DNA from 2 places in the Citrobacter sp. LJND-P06 genome. Region 1 is predicted to be linked to the other one. Evidence: predicted binding sites of a transcription regulator. Region 1 holds the regulator's gene; the other holds the start of a gene.

Region 1 (16,285 bases):
GCCATGGTGGACAGGGACGATGACCTGAAAATCGGCATTAAATCGACGGCCATTCTGTTCGGTCAGTATGACAAGGTGATCATTGGCATCCTGCAGGTGGGTGTGTTGGCCTTGATGGCACTGATTGGTTGGATGAACGGCCTGGGGCTGGGATACTACTGGTCGCTGCTGGTGGCGGGCGCCTTGTTTGTGTATCAACAAAAACTGATTGTGCACCGTGAACGTGAAGCCTGTTTTAAAGCATTTATGAATAACAACTATGTTGGCCTGGTGCTGTTTCTGGGGCTGGCGATGAGTTACTGGCACTTCTGATAAAAAAGCCCGGTGGCGCTCGCGCTTACCGGGCCTACATAATTGCGCAGAACCGTAGGCCGGGTAAGGCGAAGCCGCCACCCAGCTTTTTAACATCACTCGTCCTGCGTTGCGCTTTCTATGGTTAAACGCACATCTGAGGTAATCAGATTAGCCAACATCTGATAAACCTTCATCGTCTCTTCAGGCTCCGCATCACCGGTATCACTGATGTACTTCTCATCACGCAGGGTCAACACCAAAGAGCTGAATACCGCTTTGTCGAAGAACTCCGGCGCGTTGATCCCGTGCAGTACGGAAAGACGCTGAGCCATGGTGCGGCTCTCTTTTTCTAGCGTGCCGCGGTTGATCGACGGATTTGCGCTCAACAGCCAGAAGGTGATGGCATAACGTTGCAGCGTTTCACGCGCGCCCGCGGCTAACAGTTGCAGAGTACGGGAATGCGCCGGGTTGATATTCAACTCGTCTTTCTGGACGGTAATCAGCCCCTGACGCTGCATTTCGCTTATCAGCGCGTCGATGACGCCCGCCAGTTCATCCCGCTCCCAGCGCAGGAACAGTTCTGCTTTCAGCATCGGGTAGAGAATTTCAACATGCTCAAGCAGTGCGTCGCGGGAGATGCGGCGATGCTGCGTCACGATGGCTGCCATCAGTGAAGGCAGAACCAACATATGCGCAATGTTGTTGCGATAGTAAGTCATCAGTACCGCCTGCTCGCGCGGAAGAATGATGATATCGCCGATAGTATCTTTCTCGACCTCGAACTTGTTCATTTGCAGCGCGTGGTCAATCAGTGCGCTGGCGCTGACCGACGGAACCGTAGAGTCGGTGGAATACGGGACATTACGCATCAGATCCAGATAACACTCGAGCTGCTCTGTCAGTTGCTCGCGCGTTAACGAACGCTGACGGGACGCCAGCAACGCGGTGCAACACAGGTTCATGGCGTTTGCCGCACCCGCTTTGTTAATCCTGACCATCAACTCAGCAGCGATACCATTGACCGTTGGTGTCAGCCAGGCGGGACGCACGGCTTCGATAGGATCGATAGATTCACGCCACTCAGGAACATGCTGGTTCAGGTACGTCATCAACGGCATCGGTTCGCCAAAGTTAACATAGCCCTGACCCAGATTACGCAGCTTGCTCAAGCCACGCAGCATTTGCGGCAGGCTCTCTTTTTCTTTCGTCGCGCCACGCAACTCTTTGGCGTAAGTCCCCACCTCCATCACGTGCTCGTAACCGATGTAAATCGGCACCAGAGTGATTGGACGCGTACCGCCGCGCAGCATCGCCTGAATGGTCATCGACAGGGTGCCGGTTTTCGGATCCAGCAGACGGCCAGTACGGGAACGCCCGCCTTCCACAAAATATTCAACGGAATAACCACGGCTAAATAGCTCGCCGAGATATTCGCGGAAAACGGTGGAGTAGAGTTTGTTGCCCTTAAAGGTACGACGAATAAAGAACGCGCCCAGGCGACGGAAAATCGGGCCGGCTGGCCAGAAGTTCAGGTTGATACCGGCAGCGATATGCGGCGGCACCAGCCCCTGATGATAGAGTACGTACGAGAGCAACAGATAGTCCATATGGCTGCGGTGGCAGGGCACATAGACGATTTCATGCCCGTCGTGCGCAAGCTGACGTACACGCTCTGCATTATGGACATTGATCCCCTGATACAGTCGGTTCCAGGTAAAGCCCAGAATGCGGTCGGTCAGGCGAATCATCTCGTAGGAGAAGTTGGCGGAAATCTCTTCCATCAGCGCAATGGCGTTCTGCTGCGCTTTTTCATGAGAGATTTTTTTGCTGCGTGCTTCGTCTTCCACCGCGCGCGCAATGGCTTTTGACGCCAGCAACTTGTTGAACAGATCCTGTCGGGCAGGCAGACGCGGCCCGACCGCCGCCAGACGCTGACGGGCGAAATGCATTCGTGCCACACGCGCCAGTTTTTGGGCAATAATTTTGTCGGTTCCGTGCTCGTCAGCCATCCGTCGTAAGGAAACAGAAGGCGAGAAACGGACAAAACTGTCGCGCCCCAGCCAGGAAACGGCAAAGAATTTCTGTACGCCATTCAGCATACGCAGAGGGGGATTTACCTCACCCTTTTCACGCCCCGGAGAGCGGCCGAACATCACCGATACCGGCACCATCTGTACATCCAGATCTGGATTACTGCGGTGAAGGTCGAGGTAATTGTGAAAGAGTTTGATCGACTCTTCTTTCGGCGTGTAATAGGTGAATACGCGCGGGCCGCCGTGAATAAACACATAACGCGGCAGCAGAGTTCCGTCTATCTCCAGCGGCTCTAACGGGTCGGGGAGATCGTGCGCCAGGCATTGGGCGCGCAATGTCAGCAAGTCCGCTTTTGAGTTGTACGGTAAAACGTACATAATGGGACGAGATGTATCGAGCCCCAATTCCGGAGCGGGTTCCGCTGGAATAGACTTGCTTTTTACCAGTACGGTTAATGGTAAATTCAGTAATTTGTAGTAAATTCGTGGCCAGCCAGACATAAACGATGTAAAGCCTCTGGTTAATAATGCAAATGCGCTGCAAGGATATCAGAAAGTCTAGCGAATTTCTGGTGTATCCCGTCATACTTCGCGCCGCTGTAACCCGAATTTTGTGGGTTAATCATATAATGTCATTGACGCTGATAACGCAAAAAGGTTCTTTTGATGGCCAATAATACCACTGGATTTACCCGAATCATTAAAGCTGCTGGTTATTCATGGAAAGGTTTTCGTGCTGCATGGATTCATGAAGCGGCATTTCGTCAGGAAAGTGTTGCTGTGCTGTTGGGCGTGGCGATTGCCTGCTGGCTGGATGTGGATGCCATCACGCGCGTTTTGTTGATTGGTTCTGTCATGCTGGTGATGATCGTGGAAATCCTCAATAGCGCGATTGAAGCGGTGGTTGACCGCGTTGGCTCTGAACACCATGAGCTTTCCGGGCGGGCGAAAGATATGGGGTCAGCGGCAGTATTACTGTCGATTTTTGTCGCGATGATCACCTGGGGAATCCTGCTGTGGTCGCATTTTAGATAAGGCTTCCATAATCCGATAAATCTCTTGTTTTTTGTGCTGTTTGTGGTTCCAAAATCGCCTTTAACTGTATATACTCACAGCATAACTGTATATACACCCAGGGGGCGGAATGAAAGCGTTAACGGCCAGGCAGCAAGAGGTGTTCGATCTTATTCGGGATCACATCAGCCAGACAGGCATGCCACCGACGCGTGCGGAGATCGCGCAGCGTTTGGGGTTCCGTTCCCCAAATGCGGCTGAAGAACACCTGAAAGCGCTGGCACGTAAAGGTGTCCTGGAGATTGTCTCCGGCGCCTCTCGCGGTATCCGCCTGCTGGTGGAAGAAGAAGAGGGGCTGCCTTTAGTCGGTCGCGTGGCGGCAGGGGAACCCCTTCTGGCACAGCAGCATATTGAAGGCCACTATCAGGTCGACCCATCGCTGTTTAAACCTAATGCCGATTTCTTGCTGCGCGTCAGCGGTATGTCGATGAAAGACATTGGGATTATGGACGGTGATTTGCTGGCGGTACACAAAACTCAGGACGTGCGTAACGGCCAGGTGGTGGTAGCGCGTATTGACGATGAAGTCACGGTAAAACGCCTGAAAAAACAGGGCAATAAAATCGAACTTCTGCCAGAAAATAGTGAGTTCAAACCGATTGTGGTTGACCTGCGCGAGCAAAACTTCACGATTGAAGGGCTGGCTGTCGGTGTCATCCGTAACGGTGAGTGGTTGTAATTCTCTCCAGGCCGGATTAGACGTTTACGCTGTTATCCGGCGACATGCCCGGTGGCGCTACGCTTACCGGGCCTGGAAAAAACGCCTGGATAGGGCATTTACGCCATCATCTGACGATCTAACTTCTTTTTTATCACTCCTTCTCAGGCTTTCCCGCATGCCTTTCTTTACCTCTTCCGACAAAGCACTCTGGTGTCTCGCATTACCGATGATCTTCTCCAATATCACCGTTCCCTTGCTGGGACTGGTCGATACTGCGGTGATTGGGCATCTGGACAGCCCTGTGTATCTGGGCGGCGTTGCTGTGGGCGCAACGGCAACCAGTTTTCTTTTCATGTTGTTGCTTTTCTTACGCATGAGCACCACCGGGCTGACGGCTCAGGCATTTGGCGCCAAAAACCCCCAGGCGCTGGCGCGTGCGCTGGTGCAGCCACTGATTCTGGCGCTGGGGGCGGGCACCTTAATCGCGCTGTTCCGCACGCCAATCATCGATCTTGCATTGCATATCGTCGGTGGAAATGAAGCCGTGCTGGTACAGGCGCGGCGTTTTCTGGAGATCCGCTGGCTGAGCGCCCCGGCATCGCTGGCGAATCTGGTGCTGCTGGGCTGGCTGCTGGGCGTTCAGTATGCCCGTGCGCCGGTGATCCTGCTGGTTGTCGGCAACATTCTCAATATTGTGCTCGATCTGTGGCTGGTGATGGGCTTGCATATGAACGTGCAGGGCGCAGCGCTGGCGACGGTGATTGCTGAGTATGCCACGTTGTTGCTTGGGCTGTTGATGGTGCGCAAAGTGCTTAGATTGCGCGGCGTGTCATCCATGATGCTGAAACAGGCCTGGCGGGGGAATTTCCGCCGTTTGCTGGCGCTTAACCGGGATATCATGCTGCGTTCGTTGTTGCTGCAACTGTGCTTTGGCGCGATCACGGTTCTCGGGGCGCGACTGGGCAGCGATATCATTGCGGTGAATGCTGTTCTGATGACCCTGCTGACCTTTACCGCCTATGCCCTTGATGGATTTGCTTATGCAGTCGAAGCACATTCCGGGCAGGCGTATGGCGCCCGTGACGGCAGTCAGTTGCTGGATGTCTGGCGTGCGGCATGTCGACAGTCAGGGATTGTGGCGCTGCTGTTTGCTCTCGTTTATGCCCTGGCGGGCGAACACATCATCGCGTTGCTGACGTCGTTGCCACAAATTCAGCTTTTAGCCGATCGCTACCTTATCTGGCAGGTGGTGTTGCCGTTAATCGGTGTCTGGTGTTATTTGCTGGATGGCATGTTTATCGGGGCCACGCGTGCGGCGGAAATGCGCAACAGCATGGCCGTTGCGGCGCTGGGATTTGCACTCACGCTGTGTGCATTACCCTGGCTGGGCAATCATGGACTGTGGCTGGCGTTAGCCGTTTTTCTGGCGCTCCGTGGACTCTCGCTGGCCTGGATCTGGCGGCGTCACTGGCGACACGGAACCTGGTTTTCCCAAGCTTGATGGTTAAAAATTCCGAATATCAAAATGAACATGGGGTAACTGACTACAATTAATCTCACGTCCAGCAGAAAACGTAGTGTATTTGGGCGAAGCAATATCGCTAATCACCACTAATCATGAGGACTCGATGATGAATAAAGACGAAGTCAGCGGTAACTGGAAACAGTTCAAAGGGAAAGTGAAAGAGCAATGGGGCAAGCTGACCGATGATGATATGACGGTCATTGAAGGTAAGCGTGACCAGTTGGTCGGTAAGGTTCAGGAACGCTACGGTTACGCCAGAGACAAGGCGGAAAAGGAAGTGAGCGACTGGGAAGCACGTAATAAATACCGCTGGTAATCAGCCACCGCGACCCGAAAGTACAAGGATGTACAGTCCATTGGGCGGTTTGCCGCCCAACCCGCTTAACGCGGTTTTTTCTTCACCAGAATCGAATGATCGTGCTGGCACTCTTCTGGATGGCGACACGCTTCAACTTCGACGCACGCCGGGCATAATCCGTGCGCTTCAATCACGTTATGACGCAGGGCAAACCCCATTTGGGCCGCCAGCGTATGCATAATATCTTCCACGCCTTCAGCGCTTTCTTCTTTCACCACGCCGCAGCGGTCACAAATGAACATGGCTGAACTGTGGGTCGGCTGATCGAACAGATGGCAGAGCACATAGCTATTGGTGGATTCGACCTTGTGAACAAAGCCTTGCTCGAGCAAAAAATCGAGCGCACGATACACCGTAGGCGGCTTGGCCTGCGGCTCTGTTTCACGTAGCAGATCCAACAGATCATAGGCGCTGATTGCCCCTTGTTGCAGGCTCATCAAACGCAACACTTCGAGGCGCTGAGGAGTAAGTCGCACATTGCGCTGTGCGCAGAGTTTCTCAGCTTGCGCCAATAGGTCTTGTCTTGTGGTCTTTTCCATTTGGCACCCCGGAGTACGTGAAACGTTAATCCCTTACTTTATCATGTTCTTCTAAAAACACCGAGATCCCCCGCGGTGTGCTATACCTGACCCATTGCATCCTGGAAAAGCAAAATGAAAAGACCTGATTGCATTCGTCACTGGCGCGACGCAGAAGGCGCTGATGACTCTACCTATCCGGGTAGCGATGAGCTATTTTCCATCGGCGCGCCGCTGGCGCGAACGCTCGGATTGCGTCGGCTTGGCATTCACCATGAACGCCTCCCGCCGGGTCGCCGTACCTCATATCCACATGCGGAAAGCGACGAAGAGGAGTTCATTTATGTGCTGGAAGGTTATCCCGAAGTCTGGATAAACGGCTATCTGTGGAAATTAGAACCCGGAGACAGCGTTGGTTTTCCGGCTGGAACAGGGGTGTGCCACACCTTTATCAATAACACCAGCGCAGAGGTTCGCCTGCTGGTCGTCGGAGAGGCGAATAAAAAGCACAACCGCATCTATTACCCGATTAATCCGGTATATGCCGCCACACGAGAAGACCGCTGGGTTGACCATCCGCCGCAGTTTTTTGGCCCGCATGACGGAAAACCAGGGCGAAAATAGCACCGTTCCTGGGCGTTGATCCTCGGGCTGGGACGGTCTGCGCCGTCGGCCCGGCTCACACGCAATGCAGCCATCTGCGTGCGGTCTTGCCTCTCTGGTTTTGCTTTATGCTATAGTAGCGCCCCTTTTTCAGAATGCTTAATTAATTGCCATGCCAGAAACTTCGTCCCCCGTTTTGCCTGCTCATCGTTTTTCTATCGCGCCGATGCTCGACTGGACGGACAGGCATTGCCGCTATTTCCTGCGCTTGCTCTCCCGCCAGACGCTGCTCTATACCGAAATGGTCACGACCGGCGCAATCATCCATGGCAAGGGCGATTATCTGGCGTACAGCGACGAAGAGCATCCCATCGCGCTGCAACTGGGCGGTAGCGACCCTGCTGCGCTGGCGCAGTGTGCGAAGCTGGCACAAGAGCGCGGTTATGATGAAATCAATCTCAACGTGGGCTGCCCTTCCGACCGCGTACAAAACGGCATGTTCGGCGCTTGTCTGATGGGCAACGCGCAACTGGTGGCGGACTGCGTGAAGGCGATGCGTGATGTGGTGTCGATTCCGGTGACGGTCAAAACCCGTATCGGTATTGACGATCAGGACAGCTACGAGTTTCTCTGTGATTTCATCACGACGGTTGCGGGTAAGGGTGAATGCGAGATGTTTATCATCCACGCGCGCAAAGCCTGGCTTTCTGGCCTTAGCCCGAAAGAAAACCGGGAGATCCCGCCGCTGGATTACCCGCGCGTCTACCAATTGAAGCGTGATTTTCCGCATCTGACGATGTCGATCAACGGCGGCATTAAATCGCTGGAAGAGGCGAAAGCGCATTTGCAGCACATGGACGGCGTGATGGTCGGGCGCGAAGCCTATCAAAACCCGGGTATTCTGGCCTCTGTCGACCGTGAGATTTTTGGTGCGACGACGGCCGATGCCGATCCGGTGGCAGTGGTGCGCGCGATGTACCCGTATATTGAGCGAGAACTCAGTAACGGCACCTATCTGGGCCATATCACCCGCCATATGCTGGGTCTGTTCCAGGGGATTCCGGGAGCGCGTCAGTGGCGTCGCTACCTGAGTGAAAATGCCCATAAAGCCGGTGCCGATATCAACGTGCTGGAGCATGCGCTGAAACTGGTGGCGGATAAGCGTTAATTTTTCACTAAAACCTGGTCAAATTCACCACGCCCTGCACAATATTGCGGGGTGTTTTGCTTTTAAATCAATGCGTTAATTTTTGGCATGTTTCTTGTAATGGTCTGTGCAGATTTCATTAGGGGGGAGCATCATGCTGGAACTACTGTTTGTCATTGGATTTTTCATCGTGTTGATGGCGACGGGGGTTTCCCTGTTGGGCGTTCTGGCCGCGTTGGTCGTGGCGACGGTGGTGATGTTTTTGGGGGGCTGTTTGCGTTGATGTTCAAACTGCTGCCCTGGCTGCTACTGGCCATTGCGGTGGTGTGGGTCATTAAGGCGATAAAAGCACCGAAAATCCCACAATATCAGCGTAATAACCGTTGGCGTTACTAAAGATGTGAGGGATGGGTCACAACCTGAAACTTTGCTCTTAGAACCCATTAGGAATTGATTATCAAATCTGTCACTATTGCGCGTCTAACGAATTCATCGAGCTGTACCCTACATACAGCCGAACTAAAAAAAGAAAGGGCTTCCCATGTGGAAGCCCAATTTCTTTCTACACCATTACGGAATGAGCAGGCTTGAACCCTGCGTTGTTCTGCTCTCCAGCGCCTGATGCGCGCGCTGTGCATCTTTCAGCGCATACTTCTGATCCTCTGCGACATCGACCTTAATAACGCCACTGGCAATCAGCGAGAACAGCTCATTACTGGCCTCGGTGAGTTCATCACGATTGGTGATATACCCTTGCAGAGAAGGACGCGTCGTATACAGCGAGCCTTTCTGATTCAGGATACCTAAGTTAACACCGGTGACTGGCCCTGATGCATTACCAAAACTGACCATCAGGCCGCGACGTTGCAGACAATCCAGCGAAGCTTCCCACGTATCTTTGCCAACGGAGTCGTAAACCACCTGCACTTTTTTGCCGCCGGTTATCTCTTTGACCCGATCGACAATGTTTTCTTCACGGTAGTTGATCACCTGCCAGGCGCCCGCCTGCAAAGCCCGCTGCGCTTTTTGCGCATTGCCAACCGTACCGATAAGCTTAGCGCCCAGCGCTTTCGCCCACTGACAGGCAATCAACCCTACGCCGCCTGCGGCTGCGTGGAATAAAAAAGGCTCATCGGGTTTGATTTCATAGGTTTTGCGCAGCAGATAAAAGACGGTTAAACCTTTCAGAAAAGAGGCCGCCGCCTGCTCGAAAGAGATAGCGTTCGGTAAAATGGCGGCTTTATCGGCTGGGACATTGTGCACAGAACTGTAGGCCCCGAGCGCTGACTGGGCATAAACGACGCGGTCGCCGGCCTTGAGATGTTTGACGTTGCTGCCGACTTTACTGACAATCCCCGCCGCTTCGGTGCCTAATCCACTGGGTAACGAGGGAGGCGGGTACAGGCCACTGCGAATATAGGTATCAATATAGTTAATGCCAATGGCTTTATTTTCGACCTGGATTTCGTTCTCCGCCGGGTCTGCGGGCATAAAGTCCACCACTTTTAGTACGTCAGGGCCACCATGCTTGTGAAATTCAATTCGTGTTGCCATGCTTCCTCCAGAACGTATCGTTAGGGTCTACTTATATGGTAATCTTTCGACCCACTCTTTATCTCGGTAACTCCATTCACTATGGCAGGAAATAAACCCTTCAACAAACAACAGACTGAAGCTCGTGACCGCGATCTGCAGGTTGCCGGGCTGAAAGTGCCGCCGCACTCGATTGAAGCGGAACAGTCGGTGTTGGGCGGTTTAATGCTGGATAACGAACGCTGGGACGATGTGGCTGAGCGCGTTGTGGCGGAAGACTTTTACACCCGCCCGCACCGTCACATTTTTACCGAAATGCACCGCTTACAGGAGATGGGCAAGCCTATCGACCTGATCACCCTGGCGGAATCGCTGGAAGTACAAGGGCAACTGGACAGCGTCGGCGGATTTGCTTACCTGGCGGAGCTATCCAAAAATACGCCAAGTGCGGCGAACATCAGCGCGTATGCTGATATCGTCCGTGAACGCGCCGTTGTTCGTGACATGATTTCTGTTGCCCATGAAATTGCGGATGCGGGCTTTGATCCGCAAGGGCGCTCCAGTGAAGACTTGCTCGATCTGGCAGAATCACGCGTCTTTAAAATCGCCGAAAGTCGCGCCAATAAAGACGAAGGTCCAAAAAACATCGCCGATGTGCTGGATGCCACCGTTGCCCGTATCGAACAGTTGTTCCAGCAGCCGCACGATGGTGTCACCGGCGTAAATACCGGTTATGACGATCTCAATAAAAAGACGGCGGGTTTGCAGCCGTCGGATCTGATCATCGTTGCGGCGCGTCCGTCGATGGGTAAAACGACATTTGCGATGAACCTCGTCGAAAATGCCGCGATGTTGCAGGATAAGCCAGTGCTTATCTTCTCTCTTGAGATGCCCTCAGAACAGATTATGATGCGTTCTCTGGCGTCGCTTTCGCGCGTGGATCAGACCAAAATTCGTACCGGGCAACTGGACGATGAAGACTGGGCGCGGATCTCCGGCACCATGGGGATTTTGCTTGAAAAGCGCAATATTTATATTGATGACTCCTCCGGCCTGACACCGACGGAAGTGCGCTCCCGCGCGCGCCGTATCGCCCGCGAACACGGCGGTATCGGGCTTATCATGATCGACTACCTTCAGTTGATGCGCGTGCCGTCGCTTTCTGACAACCGTACACTGGAGATCGCTGAAATATCCCGATCGCTCAAAGCGTTAGCGAAAGAACTTCATGTTCCGGTCGTCGCGCTGTCACAGCTTAACCGTTCACTGGAACAACGTGCCGATAAACGCCCGGTTAACTCCGATTTGCGTGAATCTGGCTCCATTGAGCAGGATGCGGATTTGATCATGTTTATCTACCGTGACGAGGTTTATCACGAAAACAGCGATTTAAAAGGCATCGCAGAAATTATTATTGGTAAACAACGTAACGGCCCCATTGGTACGGTACGTCTGACATTTAACGGTCAGTGGTCGCGTTTTGATAATTATGCGGGGCCGCAGTACGACGACGAATAAATCTCCGTTATCCTTCACGCCGCAGACGCGTTGACACGCCCGAGAATCCCCGGTTACTGAGTTATCTAAGCTCCCGGGAATTCCTGGGCTTGTCGCCGTCCTGCCACGCGAACGATTTAGGCGATTCTTTTTATAAGGATTTGAAATGCAAGCGGCAACTGTTGTGATTAACCGCCGCGCTCTGCGACACAACCTGCAACGACTGCGTGAACTGGCACCTGCCAGCAAACTGGTTGCGGTCGTGAAAGCGAACGCTTACGGACACGGTCTGTTAGAGACCGCGCGGACGCTCCCCGACGCTGACGCCTTTGGCGTCGCGCGTCTCGAAGAAGCCCTGCGACTGCGCGCAGGAGGGATCACGCAACCCATCCTGTTACTCGAAGGCTTTTTTGACGCCGCCGATCTGCCGACCATCTCCGCGCAGCATCTGCATACCGCCGTACACAATCAGGAACAGCTCGTCGCATTAGAGTCGGCAGTGCTGGATGAACCGGTGACCGTGTGGATGAAACTCGATACCGGTATGCACCGTCTGGGTGTCCTTCCCGAGCAGGCCGAGGCATTTTATCAACGCCTGACGCAGTGTAAAAATGTGCGCCAGCCGGTGAACATCGTCAGCCATTTTGCCCGTGCAGACGAACCGGAATGCGGTGCGACCGAGCAGCAGCTCGATATTTTTAACGCCTTCTGTGAAGGTAAACCGGGTCAGCGTTCTATTGCGGCCTCTGGCGGGATCCTGCTGTGGCCGCAGTCTCACTTTGACTGGGCGCGTCCGGGGATCATCCTCTACGGTGTTTCACCGCTGGAAAACCAGTCCACGGGCGCCGATTTTGGTTGCCAGCCGGTGATGTCGCTGACCTCCAGCCTGATTGCCGTACGCGAACATAAAGCGGGCGAGCCGGTCGGTTACGGCGGAACCTGGCGAAGTGAACGCGACACGCGTATGGGCGTGGTGGCGATGGGGTACGGCGATGGTTACCCGCGAGCTGCGCCTTCCGGTACGCCAGTGCTGGTAAACGGTCGCGAAGTCCCGATCGTGGGCCGCGTGGCGATGGATATGATCTGCGTTGACCTGGGGCCAGAGGCACAGGATAAAGCGGGCGATCCGGTCATTTTATGGGGTGACGGACTGCCGGTTGAACGCATCGCTGAAATGACAAAAGTAAGTGCTTACGAACTTATCACGCGCCTGACCTCAAGGGTGGCGATGAAATATATCGACTAAGCGCACGGTGTGCCGGATGGCGCAGACGCGTATCCGGCCTACCCATTTGTACTGACCGTAAGCCGGATAAGGCGTGAAAGCGCCGCCATCCGGTACTTCTTAGCTAAACATCCTCTCGATCTTCTCTCGCTTCCGGTTTATTGTGTCTTTACCCCCTGCCTGTAAACCTGGAGAACCTTCGCGTGTTTCAAAAAGTTGACGCCTATGCAGGCGACCCGATTCTTTCGCTCATGGAGCGCTTCAAAGAAGATGCGCGTCGCGACAAAGTGAACCTCAGTATCGGTCTGTACTACAACGAAGAAGGGATTATCCCGCAACTGAAAGCAGTCGCGGAGGCGGAAGCCCGTCTCAATGCCCAGCCGCATGGCGCTTCGCTGTATCTGCCGATGGAAGGTCTGAACACCTACCGTCACACCATTGCCCCGCTGTTGTTTGGCGCTGACCATCCTGTGCTGGCGCAGCAGCGTGTCGCGACGATCCAGACGCTGGGTGGGTCAGGCGCGCTGAAAGTGGGCGCTGATTTCCTGAAACGTTATTTTCCAGACTCTGCCGTGTGGGTCAGCGATCCGACGTGGGAAAACCACATTGCGATTTTTGAAGGTGCCGGGTTCGAAGTAAGTACTTACCCCTGGTATGACAAGGCGACCAACGGCGTTCGTTTCAACGACCTGCTGGCGACGCTCGATACCTTACCGGCGCGCAGCATTGTATTGCTGCATCCATGCTGCCATAACCCAACCGGCGCAGATTTAACGCATGCGCAGTGGGATGCGGTCATTGAGATACTGAAAGCCCGCGATCTGATCCCCTTCCTCGACATCGCCTATCAGGGCTTTGGCGCGGGTATGGACGATGATGCGTACGCCATTCGCGCGATCGCCAGCGCCGGGCTGCCCGCGCTGGTCAGTAACTCCTTCTCGAAGATTTTCTCTCTGTATGGCGAGCGTGTCGGCGGTCTTTCCGTGGTGTGTGAAGACGCTGACGCTGCCACTCGCGTGCTGGGTCAGCTCAAAGCCACGGTACGTCGCAATTACTCCAGCCCGCCGAATTTTGGCGCGCAGGTAGTTGCTGCAGTATTGGGTGATGATGCGCTGAAAGCGAGCTGGCTGGCGGAAGTGGAAGCGATGCGAACCCGCATTCTGGCGATGCGTCAGGAGCTGGTGAAAGTTCTGAGTACCGAGATCCCAGGGCGTAACTTTGACTATCTGCTGCAACAGCGCGGTATGTTCAGCTATACCGGCCTCAGCGCGCTTCAGGTGGATCGCCTGCGTGATGAGTTTGGCGTCTATCTGATCGCCAGTGGACGCATGTGCGTTGCCGGTCTTAATGCCAGTAACGTTCAGCGCGTCGCGAAGGCGTTTGCCGCTGTAATGTAATCTCCTGCCTGTGAGGCTGGCGCCTGGTCAGCCTCTTTTTCTTCCGGTGTTTCTAACTCCAGCCACCCCTCGCATGACTGTTCCTGTTTCCACTCACTTTCTCACTCCTATTTATTGTTAACATATTGATTAATCATGTTTTTTCATGTTGGTACGAATACTGCAATACAACAGCAGTCTACGACCCTCAGGAGAACAACATGGAGAACATGACCTCACCCGGAACGCTGCTCAATGGAGACAATGCGACCTGGCTTGAAGAGTATTACCAGACCTGGTTGCAATCACCCGAACAGCTCCCGGAAGACTGGCGGCGTTTTTTTATTTCTCAGGAATTGTCTTCCACTGAAACCTGTTCAGCGGTAATGGCGTCGGGCCCGGCATTAAAAAAACAGGCTGCGGTAACGCAGTTGATTCATGCCTGGCGACATTTCGGACACCTCAGAGCGAAGCTGGACCCGCTGTCATTGGTAGAACTCCCCGACGTGCCGCAACTGACGCCTGCATTTTGGGGTTTAACGGAGGACGATTTACGCCAGGAATTTAACGTCACCTTTGGCGAACACAGTACCCAGATGCCGCTTAAGCAGATTATCTCCATGCAGGAACAGGCATGGGCGGGAAGTCGCGCATATGAACTGGCGCATCTGGATAACCGCGACGAAATCACCTGGCTGTTGGCACGAATTGAGCGCAGTAATGCGCCACAGGCGGATGCGCAAACCTGTCTGGAGCGATTCGAAAACCTGGTGGCCGCAGAAACGCTGGAACGCTATCTGCATACCCGTTACGTCGGTCAAAAACGTTTCTCGCTGGAAGGCGGGGAAAGCGCGATCCCGGCGCTGATTACGCTGGCGAAACGTGTACGTGAGCAGGGCGTTGATGAGCTGGTTATTGGTATGGCGCATCGCGGGCGTCTGAACGTACTGATCAATTTACTGGGTAAAGATCCGGCGCAACTGTTTGCCGAATTCGAAGGAAAACAGACGATTGGCGCCGGTTCTGGTGATGTGAAATACCATATGGGGTATTCCACCAATATGCAGACGCCGGCGGGATTGCTGCACATTGCGCTGGCCTATAACCCGTCGCACCTGGAAATCGTTAACCCGGTGGTACTTGGGCAGGTACGGGCGCGGCAGAATCGGCGGGGCGAAAATGGCCAGGCTTGCGTCATGGGCGTATTGATTCATGGCGATTCCGCACTCGGCGGGCTGGGTGTAAACCAGACCACTTTTAACCTGTCGCAAACCACAGGCTACGGTACTGGCGGCACCGTTCATCTGGTTGTCAACAATCAGGTCGGATTTACCACCGCCCGTTTACAGGACATGCGTTCCTCACGCTACTGCACGGATATCGCCAAAATGGTGGCGGCGCCGGTGATCCACGTTAACAGCGATGATGTCGACGCCGTTTGTCAGGCGATTGAGCTGGCCTGCGACTGGCGAAATACCTTCCACCGCGACATCGTCATCGATCTGGTCTGTTTCCGTAAGCACGGTCATAACGAAAGTGATGAACCTCGTCTGACGCAACCGCAGATGTATCAGGCGGTAGACAGTCATCCGGGAACGCGAACCCGCTACGGTGAGATGCTTTCCCGCCGTGGTGTTCTGACCCCCGCGCAGCAGGATGAAAAAGTCAGTGCCTATCGCGACTGGCTGGACGCCTGCCAGAAACGCGATCCGCTGCCGGTGCCGGATGCCACGCATCCGTTCAGCGCTAACTGGGAGGGTTTAAGCAATCCGCAGTGGAGCGCGCAGCCGGAAACCGCCCTGTCGGCAGAAGAGCTGGCCCGTTACGGCGACCTTCTCACCACACTTCCACACGACGTGGTCGCCCATCCCACCATCAAACGCCAGCTTGCCCTGCGCAAAGAGATGGCGGCAGGCACCCAACCGGTGGACTGGGGAATGGCAGAAACGCTGGCTTACGCCTCGCTGGTCGATCAGGGCATCGGCGTGCGGTTATCCGGCGAAGATTCTGGACGCGGCACGTTCAGCCATCGCCATGCCGTGGTGCATGACCAGACGCAAGCGGGTCGCTACCTGCCGTTACAGCATATCCGCGAGGGGCAGGCATCTTTCGAGGTCTTTGACTCCGTATTGAACGAAGAAGCGCTGCTGGCCTGGGAATACGGTTACTCCACCTCCGCACCGCAGCAACTGGTGATTTGGGAAGCGCAGTTTGGTGATTTCGCCAATGGCGCGCAGATCGCCATCGACCAGTTTATCTGCTCAGGCGAAACCAAATGGGGGCGCTACAGCGGGTTAACCATTCTGTTGCCGCACGGCTACGACGGACAGGGGCCGGAGCACTCTTCGGGCCGTCCTGAACGCTGGCTGCAACTCTGTGCAGAACAAAACATGCACGTAGTGATGCCAGGGGATTCAGCGCAAATGTTCCACCTGCTGCGC
Region 2 (16,285 bases), 1.3 Mb from region 1:
CTTAAAGGGCCCAACATCATGAGCGGATATTTGCGGGTCGAAAAACCGGGCGTGCTTGAAGTCCCCACCGCTGAAAATGCGCAGGGTGAGACAGAACGCGGCTGGTATGACACCGGCGATATAGTGCGCATTGATGAAAATGGTTTTGTGAAAATTCAGGGCCGCGCCAAACGCTTTGCTAAAATTGCAGGCGAGATGGTCTCACTAGAAATGGTGGAACAACTGGCGCAGGGCGTGTCGGCTGAAAAAATGCACGCCACCGCCATCAAGAGCGACGCCAGCAAAGGGGAAGCACTGGTTCTTTTCACGACCGATAGCGAGCTTACGCGTGAAAAACTGCTGCAGTATGCCCGCGCTCACGGCATTCCTGAACTGGCTGTCCCGCGGGATATTCGTTACCTGAAACAACTTCCGCTTCTTGGCAGCGGCAAGCCCGATTTTGTGACGCTGAAAAGCTGGGTGGATGAACCGGAAAAACATAATGAGTGAGTCAGTGCACACTAACACTTCAATTTGGTCGAAAGGGATGATGTCCGTTATTGTCGCGCAGTTTCTCTCTGCGTTTGGCGATAACGCGCTGCTCTTTGCCACGCTGGCGCTGTTGAAAGCGCAGTTTTATCCGGACTGGAGTCAGCCGATCCTGCAAATGGTGTTTGTGGGCGCTTACATTCTGTTTGCTCCTTTTGTCGGGCAGGTCGCGGACAGTTTTGCCAAAGGTCGGGTCATGATGTTCGCCAATGGCCTCAAACTGCTGGGCGCCGCCAGTATCTGCTTCGGGTTTAACCCGTTTGTGGGTTATACGCTGGTCGGGATTGGTGCCGCGGCTTACTCTCCGGCGAAATACGGCATCCTCGGCGAGCTGACCACGGGCGACAAGTTAGTGAAAGCCAACGGCCTGATGGAAGCCTCGACCATTGCGGCTATCTTATTGGGTTCTGTTGCTGGCGGCGTGCTGGCAGACTGGCACGTGATTGCCGCGCTGGTGGCGTGTGTCCTGGCGTATGGCGGCGCGGTGGCGGCGAATGTCTTTATTCCTAAACTGGCTGCCGCGCGTCCGGGGCAATCCTGGCACCTGGGCAAGATGGCGCGTAGCTTTTTCCGCGCCTGTATCTCACTGTGGCGCAATGGCGAAACGCGATTCTCTCTGGTTGGCACCAGTCTCTTTTGGGGGGCTGGGGTTACGCTGCGTTTTCTGTTGGTGCTATGGGTGCCTGTGGCGCTGGGGATCACCGATAACGCCACCCCGACCTATCTGAATGCGATGGTGGCGATTGGGATTGTGGTTGGCGCAGGTGCGGCGGCAAAACTGGTCACGCTGGAATCTGTGGCACGCTGTATGCCAGCAGGGATTCTGATTGGCGTGGTGGTACTGATTTTCTCACTCCAGCACGCGCTGCTCCCGGCTTATGCTTTACTGATGCTGATTGGCGTACTGGGTGGCTTTTTTGTGGTTCCGCTCAATGCGTTATTACAAGAACGCGGTAAAAAAAGCGTTGGCGCAGGGAATGCCATCGCCGTGCAGAATCTGGGCGAAAACAGCGCGATGCTGCTGATGCTGGGCATCTACTCGCTAGCGGTTCTGGTGGGGATTCCGGCGGTTGCGATTGGTATCGGATTTGGGGCGCTATTTGCGTTTGCGATAACGGCGCTGTGGATCTGGCAACGCCGCCAGTAATGTGTGTGCCGGGTAGCGGCTTTGCCATACCCGGCCAACGCATCATGCGTGTTGTGGGCCCGAACAGCGTAACGCCATCAGGCTTTTTCCATTACGGTGCCGGGTAGGTATAAACCTGATGCACCGCTTCAATCTCTGCCAGCACCTCTTCGGTTAATTCCAGATGCAGACTTTCCACGTTAGTTTTTAACTGTTCCAGCGTCGTTGCGCCGAGCAGAGTGCTGGCGACAAACGGCTGACGACGGACAAAGGCCAGCGCCATTTGCGCCGGATCGAGATTATGGCGTTTTGCAATATCGACATACGCCGCGACGGCTTTTTGCGTCTGCTCGCCGCTGTAGCGCGTAAAGCGACTAAACAGTGTATGACGTGCGCCAGCCGGTTTTGCGCCATTCAGATATTTTCCGCTCAGCGTCCCAAACCCCAGACAGGAATACGCCAGCAATTCCACCCCTTCGTACTGACTGACTTCCGCCAGGCCGACTTCAAAGCTGCGGTTGATCAGGCTGTAAGGATTCTGGATGGTGACGATGCGCGGCAAATTGTGTTTATCCGCCAGATGCAGATAACGCATCACGCCGAAGGCCGTTTCGTTGGAAACGCCGATATAGCGAATTTTGCCCGCCCGCTGGAATTCGGTCAGCGCTTCCAGCGTATCAAGCAGTGAAATTACCGGCGCGGAATCTGTCCAGCTATAACCCAGTTTTCCGAAGCAGTTGGTCGGGCGCTGCGGCCAGTGAACCTGGTATAAATCGATATAATCGGTCTGTAGACGCTTGAGGCTATCGTGCAGCGCTTCGCGGATATTTTTACGATCCAGTGCCTGATGGGGGCGGATGCTGTTGTCATTGTTACGCGCTGGGCCGCTGACTTTGGTGGCGACGATAAGCTTCTCGCGGTTGCCGTGTCTGGCGAGCCAGTTACCTACGTAAGTTTCTGTTAATCCTTGGGTTTCCGGGCGAGGCGGCACCGGATACATTTCGGCAACGTCAATCAAATTGATGCCGTTAGCCACGGCATAGTCGAGCTGTGCATGTGCGTCGGCTTCGCTATTTTGTTCACCAAACGTCATTGTGCCCAGCCCCAGTGTACTTATTTCAAGCGAGCTGTGGGGTATACGGTGATATTGCATAGCCGTTTCCTTTTTATTATTACGACATAAGGACTATAAAAATGGCAGAGGGAAGGGAAAAGGGGAAGCGAAAATTCTAAAGGCCAGCAGGAGGCTGACCTCAATCTTGGGGAGGTATGTTAGCGCTCGATAATTTGGGAGACATCATCACGGTTAATTTGCATGGAGTTGCCTTGCTGATCGTGATAGCTCACCAGACCGGTATCGTCATCAATTTCGGGTTTGCCGTCGGTCAGGATCATGCGGCCATCTTTCGTTGCCATGACATAATCACTGCTACATCCAGATACAGCAAAAGCCAGTCCTACAGCGGAAATTACTACTGCCCATTTTTTCATCCATTTATCCTCGCGTGGCTTGAGTCTGATAATAGTCTAGTAATAACGCGAAGTTATGCCTGGCGAAAGCAGGAAAATCTGAAACTGTGAGGATCGGAGAGGGAAGTGAGTCTTCGCTCCTCGAAAGAGGAGCGAAGGGGTCAATCAGAGAGGATTCTTTTTATTGCGCAGCAGGTTCAGCGTCTCTACGGCAATAGAGAAGAACATGGCGAAATAAATGTACCCTTTCGGCACATGTATCTCGAAGCTTTCCAGAATCAAGGTGAAGCCCACCAGAATCAGGAAGGCGAGCGCCAGCATTTTTACCGAAGGGTGACGATCGACAAAATCACCGATTGAGCGCGCGGCGAACATCATCACACCAACAGAAATAACGACCGCCGTCATCATAATGAACAGATGATCGGAAAGGCCTACTGCGGTTATCACCGAATCCAGACTAAAGATAATGTCCAGCATCATGATCTGCACAATGGCGCCCAGGAAGGAACTCACGCGTGTTTTAAGCCCCTCCTCTTCACCCTCGATCGATTCATGGATCTCTTTGCTGGCTTTCCAGATAAGGAACAAGCCCCCCAGAAACAGAATGAGATCGCGTGCGGAAATGGCTTGCCCCATCACCTCAAACAGCGGATTAGTCAGACTGATTACCCAAGAAATTGACGCCAGTAAACCTAAACGCATCAACATGGCACCCGCCAGCCCAAGACGACGGGCGTGACTGCGTTGCGCTGTCGGGAGTTTTGCGACGACCAGAGAAAGGAAAATGATGTTGTCGATCCCGAGAACGATCTCCAGAATCGTCAGCGTACCGAGCGCAAGCCAGGCGTTAGGATCGGATACCCATGCAAATAACATCGAACAAAGTCCTGCAAAAAAAATGAAGCGGTGATTATATGCGTCTAACGCGGCAGGGGAAAGGCCAGGGCGTGCCTAATCACGCTGTATTAAAAAATGGCGCTCCAGAAGTGGGCGAGTGAAGCTTTTTTTCAGGTAGAAACCACGCGGTAACGTCAGGATTAGCTGGCCCTGCGCGCCAATAGCCTCTGTCAGCGCTTTCGCGTTGGCGGCCTTTGGTCGCAGTTGTAAAAATTCGCCATGGCGGGCGGTGATCCGCTCAACCTGGCCCAGTACGATCATGTCCATTAACTCTTCCCAGTCGAGACGTAACTGCTGCTCTTCTTCTTCATTTGGGCTCCAGAGTAGTGGCGAACCGACGCGACGCTCTGCCAGAGGGATGGATCTCTCACCCTCAACGGGTATCCACAGCACCCGCTTTAACTTGTGGCGGACGTGGCTTGTCTCCCATGTTACGCCGCTGTTTCCAGTCAGTGGCGCAACACAAACGAAAGTGGTTTCAAGAGGTCGCCCCAGACTGTCCACCGGGATGGTTTTCAGTTCCACGCCTAATTCCGCGAAATCTTGCTCTGGCTTACTGCCTGCGCTGGCACCAAGCCAAATCTCCAGCAGCACACCGATCCAGCCTTTGTCCCGTTTCAGATCCTTTGGCGTCACGATCCCTGCCAGTGCCGCCAGTTCACCCAATGTGTAGCCTGAAAGTCGCTGTGCCTGAGCCAGCAACAGAGCCTCCGATTCAGGCGGTGAAAGTAATGGGTGGAGTCCGGACATCGGGTTATCCTTTAGGTGAAAAAATGAGCAATGATTTTATACCGTGTGACCAGAGTTTATCTTTTTCCACACGCTATGTTCAATCTCATGATTTATATTGATTTTTAGTTTTCTGATCGACGAGTTGCGCAACAGAGAAATGAGTTTTCCAATTCTGGTCACTGAAAGTAAACAGGATCTTACACCATGTTATCCACAGAAAGATGGGATAACTGTGCAAAACCCTCACTACTGTTTCAATTTACAGCCTTGACGTGAGACGAAAATCGAATTTTCACACAAATTGTGCCTAACTTATTGGCACAATCTGTGGATAAAACCGACGCTGGTCGATCTTTCATCAGCCCGATGATCCTGGATGTGACACCCATCACGATTCTGTGGTTTGAGTTGCGAATATGACCGTTAACTCAATGAATATACGCGGCTATTTTTTAACGAGTTCCAGAGCTATGTTCAGATTGTTCCCAGTTTTCCCGTGGTAATTCCATACTTCTTCACAACTATATCCACAGAAAAAGTGAATAAAATCGCCTTCAGGCCCCTTCCTCTGTTTATAACTCTGTCCTTAACTGTGAGTTATTCAATTGTTATTAGAAATGTGTACGGCTAAGAGAGTGGTTTACCGTCTCCCTGTAGTGTGAAACAATCGTTCATATATAAGGTTTATGTTGAGGTAGTCCGGTGATTGATGACGATGGCTACCGCCCAAATGTAGGGATCGTAATTTGTAATCGTCAGGGGCAGGTTATGTGGGCCCGGCGGTTTGGTCAGCACTCCTGGCAATTCCCGCAAGGTGGAATCAATCCAGGAGAATCAGCAGAACAGGCGATGTACCGGGAACTGTTTGAAGAGGTAGGGTTAAGCCGCAAAGATGTGCGGATCCTTGCATCTACTCGCAACTGGTTGCGTTACAAGTTACCGAAACGTTTGGTGCGTTGGGATACGAAGCCGGTGTGTATCGGCCAGAAACAGAAATGGTTTCTACTGCAACTGATGAGCGGTGACGCGGAAATCAATATGCAAACCAGCAGCACTCCTGAGTTCGATGGTTGGCGCTGGGTGAGCTACTGGTATCCGGTTCGACAGGTGGTGTCATTTAAACGCGATGTCTACCGCAGGGTGATGAAAGAGTTCGCAAGTGTTGTGATGGCGCTTCAGGAAAGTACCCCTAAGCCGCAAAGTGCACCTGCTTATCGACGTAAAAGAGGTTAAGCCACGCAAATTATGCTCACCCGCCTGCGAGAAATAGTCGAAAAGGTGGCCAGTGCCCCGCGTCTCAATGAGGCGCTGAATATTCTGGTCACTGACATCTGTCTTGCGATGGACACAGAGGTCTGTTCGGTATATCTCGCCGACCATGACCGACGTTGTTATTACCTGATGGCGACCCGGGGGCTAAAAAAACCGCGTGGTCGCACAGTCGCGCTCGCGTTTGATGAAGGTATCGTCGGCCTGGTCGGTAGGCTGGCAGAGCCTATCAACCTTGCAGATGCGCAAAAACACCCCAGTTTTAAATATATTCCTTCCGTGAAAGAAGAGCGCTTCCGAGCGTTTTTAGGTGTGCCGATCATTCAGCGTCGGCAGCTTTTAGGCGTGCTGGTCGTACAGCAGCGTGAGCTGCGCCAGTACGATGAAAGCGAAGAGTCTTTCCTGGTGACGCTCGCCACACAAATGGCAGCCATTCTTTCCCAGTCCCAGCTCACCGCGCTGTTTGGTCAATACCGACAGACGCGAATTCGCGCGCTGCCCGCCGCACCTGGGGTGGCGATTGCTGAAGGCTGGCAGGATGCCACGTTGCCGCTGATGGAGCAGGTCTATGAAGCCTCGACGCTGGATGCCGCGCTTGAGCGAGAACGACTGACCGGGGCGCTCGAAGAAGCGGCAAATGAATTCCGCCGTTACAGCAAGCGTTTCGCCGCCGGTGCGCAGAAAGAGACGGCGGCTATCTTTGATCTTTACTCGCATCTGCTTTCGGATGCCCGACTGCGTCGGGAGCTGTTCGCCGAGGTCGACAATGGATCGGTCGCCGAGTGGGCCGTCAAAAAGATCATCGAAAAGTTCGCCGAACAGTTTGCCGCACTAACCGATGTATATCTCCAGGAACGCGCTGGCGATTTACGTGCGCTGGGTCAGCGACTGCTGTTCCATCTCGATGATTCCATTCAGGGCCCCAACGCCTGGCCTGAACGCTTTGTACTGGTGGCCGACGAACTTTCCGCGACGACGCTGGCAGAACTGCCCCAGGACAGACTGGTAGGCGTCGTCGTGCGTGACGGCGCTGCCAACTCTCATGCGGCGATAATGGTGCGTGCGCTCGGTATTCCGACCGTCATGGGCGCGGATATTCAACCGTCAGTTTTGCACCGTCGTACGCTGGTGGTTGATGGTTATCGCGGTGAATTGTTGGTGGATCCTGAACCGGTATTGATTCAGGAATATCAGCGCCTTATCAGTGAAGAGATCGAACTGAGCCGCCTGGCGGAAGATGACGTCAATCAGCCCGCGCAACTGAAAAGCGGCGAGCGGGTGAAGGTCATGCTCAACGCCGGTCTGAGTCCGGAACATGAAGAAAAACTGGGCGCCCGGATCGACGGCATTGGGCTTTATCGCACCGAAATCCCCTTCATGTTGCAAAGCGGTTTTCCCTCGGAAGAAGAGCAGGTTGCGCAGTATCAGGGCATGCTGCAAATGTTCAACGACAAACCGGTGACGCTGCGTACGCTGGATGTCGGAGCGGATAAGCAATTGCCCTACATGCCGATCAGCGAAGAAAATCCGTGTCTGGGCTGGCGTGGGATCCGCATAACGCTCGATCAACCTGAGATCTTTTTGATCCAGGTTCGCGCCATGCTGCGTGCCAATGCGGCGACCGGAAATTTAAGCATTTTGTTGCCGATGGTGACCAGCATTGATGAAGTGGATGAAGCGCGCCGCCTGATTGAACGTGCCGGACGCGAAGTGGAAGAGATGATCGGTTACGCGATCCCGAAACCGCGCATTGGCATCATGCTGGAAGTGCCTTCAATGGTGTTCATGCTGCCGCACCTGGCGAATCGGGTCGACTTTATCTCGGTGGGAACCAACGATTTAACCCAGTATATTCTGGCGGTCGATCGTAACAACACCCGGGTGGCCAGTATTTATGACAGTCTGCATCCAGGGATGCTGCGCGCGTTGGCGATGATCGCCCAGGAAGCGGAAAAAAACGGTATCGATCTGCGTCTGTGTGGCGAAATGGCGGGCGATCCCATGTGTGTCGTCATCCTGATCGGTTTAGGCTTCCGGCATTTGTCGATGAACGGCCGTTCAGTCGCACGTGTGAAATATCTGTTGCGGCATATCGAGTTTGACGAAGCGCAAACCCTTGCGCAACGTAGCCTGGAAGCGCAACTGGCGACCGAAGTACGTCATCAGGTGGCGGCATTTATGGAACGTCGCGGGATGGGAGGCTTAATTCGCGGGGGACTGTGACAGGCGTTCTGTCTCGGGGTATCGGGGGAAAATCGCCTTATCTGGCTGACAAACGGCGGTATTCTCAATAGATTGCGCTTTATCTGTCGGCCTGGTATGCGCAGCGCCATCAGGCATTCCTGAGTATGTCATTGATAGCCTATACAGATCTTTTACATCTTCCCGGCATCTCCGATGCACCCCTTGTGCTATTATTCGCACCTTTGGAGCGCCTGTAACCTTCAGGCGCGCTTATCAATCGCTGTCTGATTTCAGCGACATAACAAGAAATTGTGGTGATAGATGACCAGTAGCTATCTGCATTTTCCGGAGTTCGATCCGGTCATTTTCTCAATTGGACCCGTCGCCCTTCACTGGTACGGCATGATGTATTTGGTGGGGTTTATCTTCGCGATGTGGCTGGCGACTCGCCGTGCTAATCGTCCTGGTAGTGGCTGGACTAAAAACGAAGTTGAAAACTTACTCTATGCAGGCTTCCTTGGGGTCTTCCTCGGCGGGCGTATTGGTTATGTGCTGTTCTATAACTTCTCGCTGTTCCTGGAGAATCCGCTCTATCTGTTCCGCGTCTGGGATGGCGGTATGTCCTTCCATGGCGGTCTTATCGGCGTGATTCTGGTGATGATTATCTTCGCCAGACGCACGAAGCGCAGCTTCTTCCAGGTTTCTGATTTTATTGCACCGCTGATTCCGTTTGGTCTGGGCGCGGGGCGTCTGGGTAACTTTATCAACGGTGAGCTGTGGGGACGTGTCGACCCTAGCTTCCCGTATGCCATGTTGTTCCCGGGATCCCGTACAGAAGATATTTTGCTGCTGCAAACCAACCCGCAGTGGCAGTCCATTTTCGATACCTACGGCGCGCTGCCGCGTCATGCTTCCCAGCTTTATGAGATGGCGCTGGAAGGGATTGTGCTGTTTATCATCCTTAACCTGTTCATTCGTAAACCGCGCCCGATGGGATCCGTTTCAGGCTTATTCCTGATTGGCTATGGTGCGTTTCGTATCATCGTTGAATTTTTCCGCCAACCGGATCAGCAATTTACCGGCGCCTGGGTACAGTACATCAGCATGGGGCAGATCCTCTCTATCCCAATGATTGTCGCGGGTATCATCATGATGGTTTGGGCGTACCGTCGCAGCCCACAGCAACACGTTTCCTGAGGAACCATGAAACAGTATTTAGAACTGATGCAAAAAGTGCTGGATGAAGGCACACAGAAAAACGACCGTACAGGTACCGGAACGCTGTCCATTTTTGGTCATCAGATGCGTTTCAATCTGCAGGAAGGATTTCCGCTGGTTACGACAAAACGCTGCCATTTGCGCTCCATCATCCATGAACTGCTGTGGTTCTTACAGGGCGACACCAACGTTGCGTACCTGCATGAAAACAACGTCTCAATCTGGGACGAGTGGGCTGATGAAAACGGTAATTTAGGGCCGGTTTACGGCAAACAATGGCGGGCGTGGCCAACGCCAGATGGCCGCCATATCGACCAAATCACTACCGTGCTCAACCAGTTGAAAAACGACCCGGATTCCCGCCGTATTATTGTTTCTGCGTGGAACGTGGGCGAACTGGATAAAATGGCGCTGGCGCCGTGCCATGCCTTCTTCCAGTTTTACGTCGCGGATGGCAAGCTCTCTTGCCAGCTTTATCAACGCTCCTGCGATGTTTTCCTCGGTCTTCCGTTCAACATCGCCAGCTATGCGTTGTTGGTGCATATGATGGCGCAGCAATGCGACCTTGAAGTCGGTGACTTTGTCTGGACGGGCGGAGACACGCATTTGTACAGCAATCACATGGAACAGACGCATTTGCAACTGAGCCGTGAACCGCGTGCGTTGCCGAAGCTGGTGATTAAACGTAAGCCGGACTCTCTCTTCGATTATCGTTTCGACGACTTCGAGATTGAAGGCTACGATCCGCATCCGGGCATTAAAGCGCCGGTTGCCATCTGACGCGCTCACTCTGTCATAACCGACGCCAACGTGCGTCGGTTTTTTTTGCGTTAATTTCCCTGGTTCGACGCGGATTCCCGAAATAGTGCAACGTACTGCAACAGCGTAAACACTCCTCGTAGCGCCTCGCACCGTCTGAATTCTCCCCTCGTGTTTATTCCTCATCGTTCCATACTGCCGTCATGAAAAAACAGCAGGGTTACACGCTTATTGAAATGATGGTGACGATGCTCCTGATTGCCGTCCTCAGCGCTACGGGGCTGTATGGCTGGCAACGTTGGCAGCAACAGCAACGCCTGTGGCAAACCGCTTTTCAGGTGCGTGATTACTTGCTGCAACTGCGTGAGGACGCCAATTGGCATAACCGGGATCATGTCATCAGCATCAACAGGGAGGGCGCGTCATGGTGTTTCATCAGTTCGGTTGTCCCACAAAGCACCTGTGCATCAAAGAACGCATTCGTCTTTACGCCGTTATGGGCCGATGTCGAGATGGTGGATATAACGCCGTCACTGGCATTTTTCGGCTTACGAAACACCGCGTGGGCTGGACATATTTATCTGAGAAATGCCGCAGGCGAGTGGCGAGTGATCGTCTCCGGGATGGGACGAATCAGACTTTGCGAGCGCAATGAAGGGGATGTATGCCGGTAAACGAGCGGGGTTTTTCCCTCCTGGAAGTGATGATCGCCATGGCGATAAGCAGCATTTTACTGATGGGGGCGGCCAGGTTTTTACCTGCGTTGCAGCGTGAGATTTTGTACAACACGCGCAAGCTTTCGCTGGAGGATGAACTCTGGCAGCGCGTCTATACCGTGGCAAAGCATCTACAGCGAGCGGGATACTGCCATGGAAAATGCGCCGGTGTTGGGCTGGTGATTACCGCGCAAGGGGACTGCGTCATTGCGCAGTGGGATGCAAACAATAACGGCGTCTGGGACGCGTTACCGGTTAAAGATGCTGAGCAAACGGGATTTCGTTTAAAAGACAAGGCGCTTGAAACATTGCGCGGGGCGACGTCATGCGAAGGTAAAGGGTGGGATAAAATGACCGATCCTGAGACTCTCCTGGTAACGACATTTCAGGTTGAACGCCAGCAAATAGCGGGTTTTTCGCCGATCCTCACTGTTCATCTTCGGGGGGCGACTACATCGGAACCCCGGATAGCGATTGAGGCTGATTACAGCGTCACGGGGTTCAATCAGTGAACCGTGAACAGGGCGTATCGTCGCTGGCAATGGTGCTGTTGCTGCTGATCCTGGGGAGTTTGATGCTCCAGGGGATGAATCAACAGCAGGTCAGTTTCACGAACCGTGTCGCGATGGAAAGTCAGTCATTACAACGCCAGGTCGTTGTGCAGTCAGCGATGGAGTGGGGGCGAGTACAGCCCTGGCTGCTGCAACCCACGGTACAGTGCCGGGCGTATTTGTCGACGCAAGCGCGCGTTTGTCTGCGTGTGCTTTCCGATGATGAACTCTTGCTGATTGCACAATATGAAGACGTTTCCCTTTGGCGTCTTGGAAACGTTGAGGAGAGGCGCCTGGTCTTTTCTTCGCAGGGCTGGAGTGATTTTTGTCCATTAAACAAGGTATTTCTATGTCAGATACCCTGAATACACAACGCGGTTTTAGCTTGCCGGAAGTGATGCTGGCGCTGCTTTTAATGGTGATGGTCGTTACGGCGCTGTCAGGCTATCAGCGTGAATTAATGAACGGCTTTGCCGTTAAAAGTCAGTATCAGCAGCTTTGGCGAAACGGCTGGCAGCAAACGGCGTTGCGTTCATTTTCACCGCCTGAGAACTGGCAGGTCAGCCGAATGCAGACAACATCGGCGGGATGTGTCAGCATCAGCAGTAAACTTATTTCTCCCCTGGGCAGACAAGGCCAAATGACGCGCTTACATTGCCCAACAAGTCAGTAGCCAGGAGTTTCTATGTTAAGGGTCTACCACTCTAATCGTCTGGACGTGCTGGAAGAGTTGATGGAATTTATCGTCGAGCGCGAGCGTCTGAACGATCCGTTTGAGCCGGAGATGATACTGGTGCAGAGCACCGGTATGGCGCAGTGGCTACAGATGACCCTTTCACAGAAATTTGGTATCGCCGCCAATATTGATTTTCCGCTGCCGGCGAGTTTTATCTGGGATATGTTCGTGCGCGTACTGCCGGAGATCCCCAAAGAAAGCGCCTTTAGCAAGCAAAGCATGAGTTGGAAGTTAATGACCTTGCTGCCGAAGTTGCTGCATCAGGATGACTTTGCCTTACTGCGCAACTACCTGATTGACGACACAGACAAACGCAAGCTGTTTCAGCTTTCTTCTCGCGCTGCGGATCTGTTTGACCAGTATCTGGTCTACCGCCCGGACTGGCTCACGCACTGGGAAGCGGGGCGTTTAGTTGAAGGGCTGGGAGAAGCTCAAATCTGGCAAGCGCCTCTGTGGAAGGCGCTGGTCGAGTACACAGAAGAACTGGGGCAGCCTCGCTGGCATCGCGCCAATCTCTATCAGCGTTTTATTCAGACGCTGGAAAACGCAGCAACCTGCCCGGCGGGATTACCGTCGCGCGTCTTTATTTGTGGTATTTCCGCGTTGCCGCCCGTGTATCTTCAGGCGTTACAGGCGCTGGGTAAACATATCGAAATTCACCTGTTGTTTACCAACCCCTGTCGCTACTACTGGGGCGATATCAAAGATCCGGCGTATCTGGCAAAGCTGATGGCTCGCCAGCGTCGTCACAGCTTTGAAGACCGCCATTTGCCGCTATTTCGCGACGGTCAAAACGCAGAGGGATTATTTAACAGCGACGGCGAACAGGACGTGGGGAATCCCCTGTTAGCGTCATGGGGAAAACTGGGGCGGGATTATATTTATCTGCTTTCTGAGCTGGACAGCGCGCAGGAGCTGGATGCGTTCGTTGATATCACGCCGGACAATCTGCTGCATAACATTCAGTCAGACATCCTTGAGTTAGAAAGCCACGCGGTGGCTGGGGTGAATCTTGACGAGTATTCCCGTAGCGACAATAAACGACTGCTCGACCCGAACGACAACAGCGTGAGTTTTCACGTTTGCCACAGTCCGCAACGAGAAGTTGAAATATTGCATGACCGACTGCTTACCATGCTGGAAGCAGACCCCACGCTGACGCCGCGGGACATTATTGTGATGGTGGCGGACATCGACAGCTACAGTCCGTTTATTCAGTCGGTGTTCGGCAGCGCGCCTGCTGAACGCTATTTGCCTTATGCTATTTCGGATCGTCGCGCCCGTCAGTCGCACCCGGTTTTGCAGGCATTTATCAGTCTGCTTTCGTTACCGGACAGCCGCTTTGTCTCTGAAGATGTACTGGCATTGCTGGATGTCCCTGTTCTGGCTGCCCGTTTTAATATCAATGAAGAAGGACTGCGTTATCTTCGCCTGTGGGTCAATGAGTCGGGAATTCGTTGGGGAATTGATGATGACAACGTCCGCGAGTTAGCGCTACCCGCCACCGGCCAGCACACCTGGCAATTTGGTTTGACACGCATGTTGCTGGGATACGCCATGGAAAGTGCGCAGGGAGAGTGGCAGTCGGTGCTTCCGTATGACGAATCCAGCGGTTTGATTGCCGAGCTGGTAGGTCATCTGGCCTCGTTACTGATGCAGTTAAATATCTGGCGTCGGGAGCTGGCGCAAGAACGTCCTCTGGACGCCTGGCTGCCGGTTTGCCGTAACATGCTGAATGATTTTTTCCAGCCAGACACGGAAACAGAAGCCGCAATGACGCTCATTGAGCAACAGTGGCAGGCGATGATTTCTGAGGGCGTTGGCGCTGAGTATGCCGACGCAGTACCGCTGACGCTACTGCGTGATGAGCTGGCGCAACGATTAGATCAGGAACGCATCAGCCAGCGTTTTCTCGCCGGGCCGGTGAATATCTGTACGCTCATGCCTATGCGTTCTATTCCTTTCAAAGTGGTGTGCCTGCTCGGTATGAACGACGGAGTATACCCCCGACAGTTGGCGCCCCTCGGTTTTGATCTGATGAATCAGAAACCGAAACGCGGGGATCGCAGCCGTCGTGACGACGATCGCTACCTGTTTCTTGAGGCGCTGATCTCCGCGCAGCAGACACTCTACATCAGCTACATTGGGCGTTCCATTCAGGATAACAGCGAACGATTCCCGTCAGTATTGGTTCAGGAGTTGATGGATTACATCGGGCAAAGTCACTATTTGCCTGGCGATGCGTTACTGACCTCTGATGAGAGCGAGGCGCGTGTAAAAGCGCATATCGTTCACCTGCATACCCGTATGCCTTTTGATGCGCAAAACTATCTGCCTGGTGAGTGGCAAAGTTATGCCCGTGAATGGCTGCCAGCGGCAAATCAGGCCGGGGAGGCGCATGCTAATTTTGTACAGCCTATCTCCTATGTCATGCCTGAAACACTCACACTGGAAGCGCTGCAGCGGTTCTGGGCGCATCCGGTACGCGCGTTTTTCCAGATGCGCCTGCAGGTGAATTTCCGCTCCGAAGAGAGCGATATTCCTGAAACCGAGCCGTTCACCCTCGAAGGATTAAGCCGTTACCAGCTCAATCAGCAATTGCTTAACGCCCTGGTGCAGGAGGAGGACGCCGAACGCCTGTTTCGCCGATTCCGCGCAGCAGGAGATCTGCCCTATGGCGCGTTTGGCGAGATCCTCTGGGATACGCAACATCAGGAAATGCAAGGCCTTGCACAGAGAGTCATCGCCTGTCGCCAGCCATGTCAGAGCATGGAAATCGATCTCATCTGTAACGGCGTACACCTGACCGGTTGGCTACCGCAAGTACAGGAGGATGGGTTGTTGCGTTGGCGTCCATCATTAATCAGCGTCGCTCAGGGAATGCAACTTTGGCTGGAACATCTTGTCTATTGTGCGTGCGGAGGAACCGGGGAGAGTCGTTTATTCCTGCGTAAAGAAGGGGAATGGCGTTTTCCGCCGATGGAGGCCGGGCAGGCGCAGGGTTACCTGGCGCAGTTGATTGACGGTTATCGGGCAGGCATGTCTTCCCCGCTCTTCGTGCTACCTGAAAGCGGAGGCGCATGGATAAAAACCTGTTACGACGCGGCAAATGATGCCATGGTAGATGACGACGACACGCTGCAAAAAGCCAGGGCTAAGTTTTTGCAGGCGTACGAAGGCAACGTGATGGTGCGTGGCGAAGGGGATGACATCTGGTATCAGCGCCTGTGGCGTCATCTGGAACCAGACACCATGGAAGCCATTATCCAGACGTCGCAGCACTATTTATTACCGTTATTTCGTTTTAATCAGTCTCGATGATTGTATAAAAATTGCGCAATTGAGAGTCTTCTACTATCATGCGTTTTCTGTCACGGACTGATTTTTACATTAAGAGAGGCTGACGGGTTCAGCACAAAGTCTTTGCCCTGTTCAAAAACATGTCCTCGTGGCGTGGGGTACGAGCAGGAATGAAAGTTAATGATGAGGTTCGTGAATGCCCCGCAGCACCTGGTTCAGCGCGTTATTGTTGTTTGTCGCCCTTTGGGCACCTTTAAGTCAGGCAGATACAGGTTGGCAGCCTTTGGCAGATACCATCCGTAAAAGTGATAAAGACACCCGTCAGTATCAGGCCGTACGCCTGGATAATGACATGGTGGTCTTGCTGGTATCCGATCCGCAAGCCGTAAAGTCGCTTTCTGCATTAGTGGTTCCTGTGGGATCGCTGGAAGACCCGCAAGCGCACCAGGGGCTGGCGCATTACCTTGAGCACATGAGTCTGATGGGCTCGAAAAAATATCCGCAGGCTGACAGTCTGTCTGAATTCCTCAAGATGCACGGCGGCAGCCACAATGCCAGCACCGCGCCTTATCGCACAGCCTTCTATCTGGAGGTTGAGAACGATGCGCTGGTGGGGGCGGTGGATCGCCTGGCCGATGCCATCGCAGCGCCCTTGCTGGATAAAAAATATGCCGAACGCGAACGCAATGCCGTTAACGCTGAACTGACACTGGCGCGCACGCGAGATGGTATGCGTATGGCGCAGGTGAGTGCGGAAACCATTAACCCGGCGCACCCCGGCTCACGTTTTTCTGGC

What was found. The regulator LexA, encoded in region 1, represses DNA repair genes until DNA is damaged. The targets are predictions, from matches to a motif close to TNCTGTATGTACATACAGNA.
Positions count from the first base shown of each region.
Region 2: the regulator LexA is predicted to act here: its motif matches at 5,004-5,023, upstream of mutH (DNA mismatch repair endonuclease MutH).

Region 1 covers NZ_CP187317.1:4,277,608-4,293,892, reverse strand. Annotated here, with positions in the region: gene ubiA (4-hydroxybenzoate octaprenyltransferase) at 1-312, shown strand, start outside; gene plsB (glycerol-3-phosphate 1-O-acyltransferase PlsB) at 408-2,828, opposite strand; gene ACO7SM_RS20250 (diacylglycerol kinase) at 2,994-3,362, shown strand; gene lexA (transcriptional repressor LexA) at 3,472-4,080, shown strand; gene dinF (MATE family efflux transporter DinF) at 4,238-5,563, shown strand; gene ACO7SM_RS20235 (CsbD family protein) at 5,694-5,903, shown strand; gene zur (zinc uptake transcriptional repressor Zur) at 5,969-6,484, opposite strand; gene ACO7SM_RS20225 (cupin domain-containing protein) at 6,599-7,087, shown strand; gene dusA (tRNA dihydrouridine(20/20a) synthase DusA) at 7,239-8,234, shown strand; partial or broken gene pspG (envelope stress response protein PspG) at 8,368-8,609, shown strand; gene ACO7SM_RS20210 (quinone oxidoreductase) at 8,784-9,767, opposite strand; gene dnaB (replicative DNA helicase) at 9,849-11,264, shown strand; gene alr (alanine racemase) at 11,410-12,489, shown strand; gene tyrB (aromatic amino acid transaminase) at 12,672-13,865, shown strand; gene ACO7SM_RS20190 (2-oxoglutarate dehydrogenase E1 component) at 14,066-16,285, shown strand, end outside.
Region 2 covers NZ_CP187317.1:873,009-889,293, forward strand. Annotated here, with positions in the region: gene aas (bifunctional acyl-ACP--phospholipid O-acyltransferase/long-chain-fatty-acid--ACP ligase) at 1-489, shown strand, start outside; gene lplT (lysophospholipid transporter LplT) at 482-1,675, shown strand; gene ACO7SM_RS04195 (NADP(H)-dependent aldo-keto reductase) at 1,767-2,807, opposite strand; gene ygdR (lipoprotein YgdR) at 2,927-3,145, opposite strand; gene ACO7SM_RS04205 (TerC family protein) at 3,290-4,003, opposite strand; gene mutH (DNA mismatch repair endonuclease MutH) at 4,079-4,774, opposite strand; gene rppH (RNA pyrophosphohydrolase) at 5,459-5,989, shown strand; gene ptsP (phosphoenolpyruvate--protein phosphotransferase) at 6,002-8,248, shown strand; gene lgt (prolipoprotein diacylglyceryl transferase) at 8,531-9,406, shown strand; gene thyA (thymidylate synthase) at 9,413-10,207, shown strand; gene ACO7SM_RS04235 (prepilin peptidase-dependent protein) at 10,390-10,860, shown strand; gene ACO7SM_RS04240 (prepilin peptidase-dependent protein) at 10,851-11,414, shown strand; gene ACO7SM_RS04245 (DUF2509 family protein) at 11,411-11,818, shown strand; gene ACO7SM_RS04250 (prepilin-type N-terminal cleavage/methylation domain-containing protein) at 11,803-12,126, shown strand; gene recC (exodeoxyribonuclease V subunit gamma) at 12,139-15,510, shown strand; gene ptrA (pitrilysin) at 15,686-16,285, shown strand, end outside.